Regions from separate parts of the Sphingobium sp. TKS genome, predicted to be linked through region 2. Evidence: predicted binding sites of a transcription regulator. Region 2 holds the regulator's gene; each other region holds the start of a gene.
The links. Region 2 encodes LexA, which represses DNA repair genes until DNA is damaged. Its sites were predicted from a motif close to GTTCCNCNCTTGTTCT; they were not measured.
Positions count from the first base shown of each region.

Region 1: the regulator LexA is predicted to act here: its motif matches at 1,272-1,287, upstream of K426_RS28535 (error-prone DNA polymerase).
Region 3: the regulator LexA is predicted to act here: its motif matches at 1,283-1,298, upstream of uvrA (excinuclease ABC subunit UvrA).

Region 1 covers NZ_CP005087.1:11,758-14,024, reverse strand. The annotation lists gene K426_RS28535 (error-prone DNA polymerase) at 1-1,235, opposite strand, end outside; gene K426_RS28530 (hypothetical protein) at 1,493-1,834, opposite strand; gene K426_RS32030 (DUF6771 family protein) at 1,860-2,021, opposite strand; gene K426_RS28525 (Y-family DNA polymerase) at 2,085-2,267, opposite strand, start outside.
Region 2 covers NZ_CP005083.1:1,601,949-1,604,215, reverse strand. The annotation lists partial or broken gene K426_RS30245 (IS1595 family transposase) at 1-101, shown strand, start outside; gene K426_RS08085 (hypothetical protein) at 152-820, opposite strand; gene lexA (transcriptional repressor LexA) at 971-1,654, shown strand; gene K426_RS08075 (ComEC/Rec2 family competence protein) at 1,645-2,267, opposite strand, start outside.
Region 3 covers NZ_CP005083.1:1,451,618-1,453,884, forward strand. The annotation lists gene uvrA (excinuclease ABC subunit UvrA) at 1-1,273, opposite strand, end outside; gene K426_RS07310 (septal ring lytic transglycosylase RlpA family protein) at 1,397-1,969, shown strand.

The DNA.
Region 1 (2,267 bases), on a different replicon from region 2:
ATCGCGCCCTTGGCGCGGTAGCGGATGACGGTCGAACAAAGCGCGCTATGGTCGCGGCCATAGGTGTCGAACACCCATTGCATGACGATCTCGCGCCGCTCATGCTCGAAGTCGACGTCGATATCGGGCGGCTCCTTCCGCTCCTGGCTGATGAACCGCTCGAACAGCAGGTCGGAACGTTCGGGGTCGATCGAGGTGATGCCCAGGACATAGCAGACCGCACTGTTGGCGGCCGATCCCCGCCCCTGGCAGAGAATGTCCCGGCTGCGTGCGAAGCGGACGATGGAGTTCACCGTCAGAAAATAGGGCGCATAGCCAAGCTCTGCGATCAGCCCCAGTTCGTGGCGCAGCAGGCGCGCGACCTTGTCAGGCACGCCCTCGGGATAGCGGACCTTGGCCGCCTCCCAGCTCATCTGCTCCAGCGCCGCCTGCGGCGTCAGGCCCGTTATGCTGGCTTCTTCCGGATATTGATATTTGAGCTCGTCGAGCGAGAAGCGGCAGCGGTCGGCAATTTCGAGCGTCCGCGCCAGCGCCTGGGGATAGCGACCGTAGAGACGGTGCATTTCCGCAGCCGGCATCAAATAGCGGTCGGCATACAGTTCGCGGCGGGCGCCGAGTTCATCGATCGTGCAGCGATGACGGGTGCAGGTCATCACCTCCTGGAGCACCCGGCGGTGCGGATGATGATAGAGAACATCGCCGGTGATCACCGTCGGCACCGCATGCCGTGCGGCCAGGTTGGAGAGATTGTGCAGCCGCAGTTGATCGCCCGGCCGCCGGCGCAGCGTCAGCGCCAGATAGCCTCGTCCGGCAAAGATCCTGGCGAAGCGCGAAATCACGGCTTGCGCCTCCTCCACCTCGCCGGGCAGCAATATGGCGAGCAGCCCTTCGGCAAAATCCGCGACATCGTCCCAGCCGATGATGCACTTGCCCTTCCCGCCCCGCTTTTTGCCGCGGCTGAGCAACCGGCAGAGATGGGCATAGCCGGATCGGTCGATGGGATAGACCAGCAGCGACTGACCTTCGGCAAGATCGAGCCGGCAACCGACGATCAACCGGACGCCGGTGACCTTTGCTGCCTCATGAGCGCGCACGATTCCGGCCAGGCTGTTACGATCGGTAATGGCGAGGGCGTCGAGGCCACAGGCTTCCGCCTGGGTGAACAGCTCCTCGCAGCTCGATGCCCCGCGCAGGAAGGAGAAATGCGAGGCGCATTGGAGTTCAGCATATCGCATGGCGGCACCTGCCGATTCTCACATCATAGCGCATATGTTCGCTATTTGTTCCAATGGGCAGAGAGTCAACGGGCACGGCGGTCACTCCGCCAATTTGAGCGCGATGCTGCCGCTGTCGGCACCATCGGTCCAGGATAAAAGGATCCCCGCCGGAGCCTAACTCAACGGCGGGGCCGAGGTTGAGGGGAGATGTCGCTCCAAGAGTGGGGCGACAAGCTGAAGCTATGCCTTTTCCGTAGCAATTCAAGATGGATTCGTCACCGATCTGAACCGGAAGGCTGGTCGATATGGCAATCCTGCCAGCCCCAGTCACCGCGCTGGACAAAGGCGACATAGTCATCGTCGAGGATCAGCGTCGCGTCCCCGTTGCGAAAATGCTGACCCAGCGACGAAGGCTTGCGGACGAGCACCAGCTCGCTGTCGGCCAGTTGCACATGCGCCTGCCGACCTTCGATCCTAAGCCCAAAGCTGCGGCCCTGCGCGCACACGACACGTAGAGCTTTGTGATGATCGACAGCTTGAGCCGCCGAAGATCCCATCAGCATAAGGATAGCGAGGAGAGGAAGCGCAGGCACGGCAATCTCCACGGCACGCATCATCCCAGGCTCCAACGAATCTGCGCCCCTAATCCTCCGCGGGCGCGCCGGTTCCATTGGCCAGCGCGTTAGCGATCGTCGTCGCAAGGATCTCCTCCGCTTGCGCGCGCACGCCCGCATCCTTGGAGGCAAGGTCATTGCGCAACCATTGCGGCGCGCGCTCCGTGGCGCGCAGAATCTGGTCCTTCACTTTTTCGTCCATTTCAAAGGCCTATGATCAACCCACATTGGCAGGGCAACAGGGCATTGGTGTTCAGCCAAAAAGCCCATGCAGGAACCAGCCCTGTCCGCCGGTCGCGCTGTCCATGCCGTCACCCTGTCGGAACACCCAGTAGCGCGCGCCTGTTTCATCCTCGAGAAGGAAATAATCCCGGACGCTGAGCCACTCCGCTTCGCTCATATGCCATTCGCCATAGATGCGTTCCGGGCCATCGGC
Region 2 (2,267 bases):
AGCATCTCCCGAAGTATCTCGCTGAGTTTGAGTTTCGTCACAATATGCGCGACGTTCCGCATCTGATGCTGGATCGCCTGATGGTTTCTTTTTCCCGCTAACAGGCGCGTGGCCGTGGGCCATCGCGTCTAGCAGGCGGTCGAAGCGATCGTTAACTCTGCTGTTCATGCTCTTGAGCCTCTAGCAAATTTCCTTGGCGAAAATCAGGAGTTATCCAATTTAACGTGTCGTTGGATCTACCCATGAAAAGCAAGGTCATGTGGTAAAAGTTACAACCTTCAAAGTCGCAATCCCAAAATCCAATAGCCAAGTTTGACTGGCTGCTTGGGTCTATCTCGATGCAATCCACATCATAGGTATTGCAATCACTCATGACACTCATCCTTTTAGAAGGATCGGTGTTCATTCCTATGATAGCAGTTCCGGGGCCGATTATCTCGCAATTAATAAACTTCTTACCGTTGACACGCTTACGTCCAAGCGGCGCCAGATCGCGTAAATACAGCCTCTTATTCTGATAAACCCGCGCCATTGGATCAAAATCTAAGCCCTCCCCGTCCAGTCGTGCCCGATGCCTTCTTTCGACTCTCCAGAGCTGCGTCTTGGCGAATAGTGCGAAGGACATGCTGGTAAGTAAGAACGTCACCAAGCCGCAGGCTATCCATCCAAAAGCGCCGAATTGATTGATGAGGCCCACGCCCTGAGAAAGATAGGCCATCACGATGCCCAAAATCGTGCCCGGAACGATGGAGCCTGAAAAAGTGAATAGCGATGAAGCCACCGAGAGTAGGCGCTCCATTGATTGGCTGAACTTTGCCATCTTGCCCCCTTCATGCCGAATCTCCTTCGGCATGGGGATCGCATATAGCGGATATCGCTACTTGTCGGAAAGGGATAATAACCAGGCGCTTGACTTACCCCTTTCCGTTTCCTATGCGTTCCCCATACGTTCCAAGGAGGGCAAGGCGAGATGTTGACACCCAAGCAACAGGAATTGCTGAGCTTCATTCAGACCCGGCTGGAGGAGGGAGGCGTCTCCCCCTCTTTCGAGGAGATGAAGGAAGCGCTGGACCTGCGGTCCAAATCCGGCATTCACCGCCTAATCAACGCGTTGGAGGAGCGCGGCTTCATTCGCCGCCTGCCCAATCGCGCCCGTGCGCTGGAGGTGCTCAAGCTTCCCGACGCCATGCATCGCGCGCCCAAGCTCATTGCGCCGCTCAAAGCCCCCTTGGCGACCGGACCGGCGTTGATCACGCCGCCTGCCGCCAATGACATCCTTGAGATTCCGCTGCACGGCCGCATCGCGGCGGGCGTGCCGATCGAAGCGTTGGAGGGGCAGAATATGCTCTCCGTCCCCGCGGCGCTGCTCGGGACCGGAGATCATTATGCGTTGGAAGTGGCAGGCGATTCCATGGTCGAGGCGGGAATACTCGACGGCGACTTCGCGCTCATCCAGCGCACCGAGGTGGCGCGCGAAGGACAGATCGTGGTCGCGCTGATCGACGAGAATGAGGCCACCCTCAAATATTTCCACCGCGAAGGACAGAAGGTTCGGCTCGATCCCGCCAACAGTGCCTATGAACCGCAAATCTACAATCCGCAGCAGGTCCGGATACAGGGAAAGCTGGCGGGGTTATTGCGGCGCTATAACTGACGACCCGGCAATCCGCGCGGTCGACCCAAAGGCCGCGCGACCCAGGGATGCTCGTCATTCCCGGTCTTCACGCTGCGGATGGAGCCATGGTCGAGATCGATGGCAAGGCCGCCCGTTGCGGCCAGGGATCGTCGATCCACCTTCAACCAGCGCGGTCGGCAGACCCCCGGCAGGCGCCGATCGCTGACGACGATATCGACGCGCGCGCAATCCCGCGCCAATATGGCATTGTCGATCTTCATGCTGCTTCGCGTCAGCAGCAGGTTCCAGTTCCGGCCTCCGCCCGTCACGCGAACGGCGCAAAGATCGGGAGAACAGCGGGCTTGCGGCAACGCCGCCATTGCCTCCAGCGTGCCGTCATAGCCCGCGCTTTCCGCCATGACCTCCCGCACATAGCTGCCCGCCCGCCCGCGCAGCGTCGCCATGCCGTCATTCGCAGTCCGGACCGCGACATGGCGACCATCTCCCGTTATCAAGATGGCGGGTGGCGAACTGGTCACGATCATCACCACGCCAGCCGTCACTGGCATCAAACCCGCCCAGCGCCACCGGCTTCGCCATAACAGGCACCACAACATGCCTGACAGGATGAAGCCGAACACCACCCCCGATT
Region 3 (2,267 bases), 150 kb from region 2:
CGGATTCGGTCTGGAGCAGGCGGCGGTTCAAGTTGCCGATTACGCCTTCGAAGGGTTTCTTGACCTCATAGCTTTTCTTGCCGTCGACGAAGCGCAGGGTGACGGGTTTGCCTGCGGTGCCGTGGAGGATGATGATTTTCACCTCTGCGGGGAGATCTTGCCATGGGGTTTCGAGGGAGAAGCCGAATTCTTTGGCGAGGCTGCCCAGGACTTGCATATAATAGGGGCTGGGCGGGTTGGACTTGGCCCAGGGGACGATGGCGCCTTTTTTCAAGGACAGGGCTTCGTTGGGGACGACCAGTTCGGGGTCGAATAACTGCCGTTCGCCAAGACCGTCGCAGGCGGGGCAGGCGCCTTGCGGGGCGTTGAAGGAGAAGAGGCGGGGCTCGATCTCCGATATGGTGAAGCCGCTCACCGGGCAGGCGAATTTCTCGCTGAAGACGATGCGGTTGGCGGGGATTTCGGCGTTTTTCATTTTGCCGGCGGTTGCGCTTTGCCCACCCCCGGCCCCTCCCGCCTGCGGGAGGGGAGAGGTGAGGTCGGCTACGGTGCCGTCGGCCAGGTCGACATAGGCCAGGCCATCCGCCAGTTTCAGGGCTTGTTCGAAGCTGTCCGCGAGGCGGGTGGACATGTCGTCAGTGACGGCGAGGCGGTCGACCACGACTTCGATGTCATGCTTATATTTCTTGTCGAGGGCGGGGGCGTCCTCGATCGCGTAGAGTTCGCCGTCGATGCGGACGCGGGTGAAGCCTGCCTTTTGCCACTCCGCCAGTTCCTTGCGATATTCGCCTTTGCGGCCGCGCACCACGGGGGCGAGGAGGTAGAAGCGGGTGCCCTCGGGGAGCTGCATCACACGGTCGACCATCTGGCTGACCGTCTGGGCGCTGATGGGGAGGCCCGTCGCGGGCGAATAGGGGATGCCGACGCGCGCCCAGAGGAGGCGCATATAGTCGTAGATTTCCGTGACCGTCGCCACCGTCGAGCGGGGGTTGCGGCTGGTGGTCTTCTGCTCGATGGAGATGGCGGGGGAGAGCCCCTCAATATGCTCGACATCGGGCTTCTGCATCATCTCCAGAAACTGGCGGGCATAGGCGGAGAGGGACTCCACATAGCGGCGCTGACCCTCGGCATAGATGGTGTCGAAGGCGAGCGAGGATTTGCCCGAGCCGGAGAGGCCCGTGATCACGATCAGGCTGTCGCGGGGGAGGTCGACGTCGACGCCCTTGAGGTTGTGCTCGCGCGCGCCGCGCACGGAAATAGTGGTGAGACTCATGGGCGTGTTGTTCCAGATTTGTTCTTTGAGGGCAAGGCCCGGTCGGGCGCAAGATAGGGTCTGCGCGGTGAAAGGAAAAGGCGGCGGCTTTTCTCCGGCGGGTGGCTGGGTTAGGGCTGGGGGATGAGCGGGATTTCGGTTCGGATGCGGTGTGGGGCGCTGGTCGCTGCGGTGGCGCTGGCGGCCTGTGGCGGGGGCGTCAAATACCGGCCGGTGAGCGACCTGCCGGTGCGCGTGGGGAAGCCTTATAATGTGCGGGGCGTGACCTATGTGCCTGCCGCCGATCCGAGTTACGACTATCTGGGCTATGCGAGCTGGTACGGGCATGAGTCCGGCAGCCAGACGGCCAATGGCGAACGCTTCGTCCCCAAGGCGGTGACGGCGGCGCATGCGACCTTGCCCCTGCCGAGCTATGTCGAGGTGACGTCGCTGGAGACGGGGCGGACCATATTGGTGCGGGTGAACGATCGCGGACCCTTTGCCGGGCGGGGGCGGATCATCGACCTGTCGCGGGGCGCGGCGGAGCAACTCGGGATCAGGGCCACCGGGCACGCGCCGGTCCGGGTGCGGGTGGTGGAGCCGCCGGAGAAGGACCGCAGGAAGCTGCGCGAGGGGAAGGAGGCGCCCGAGCGGCCGACGGTCGACGACCGGGCATTGGCCAATTTGCGGGCGCAGCTTGACGCGCAGGGACGCTGATGTCGTTCGTGGAAGTCTGTCGTCGGTTCATCCCCGGTGGATGCTGCCGGGCGGGACGGGTCGACGGATCATCGAATGGGAAAAACGGTCGTTCGGCACTGGCGCTATGATGATGATCGACACAGCGATGACCCGGTACGGATCGGCCGGTGCGAGGTCGTCTCGCTGGTAACAGTTTGAAAGAGATCCCGGAGAGCCCGACAGCTTCCTGGATGCACCCCCGGCCTTTCCCTTGCGCCGGGGGTGTTTTTTTGTGCGCGCCGCTTGCTGAACATTTGTAATTTTACGTTACGGAAAG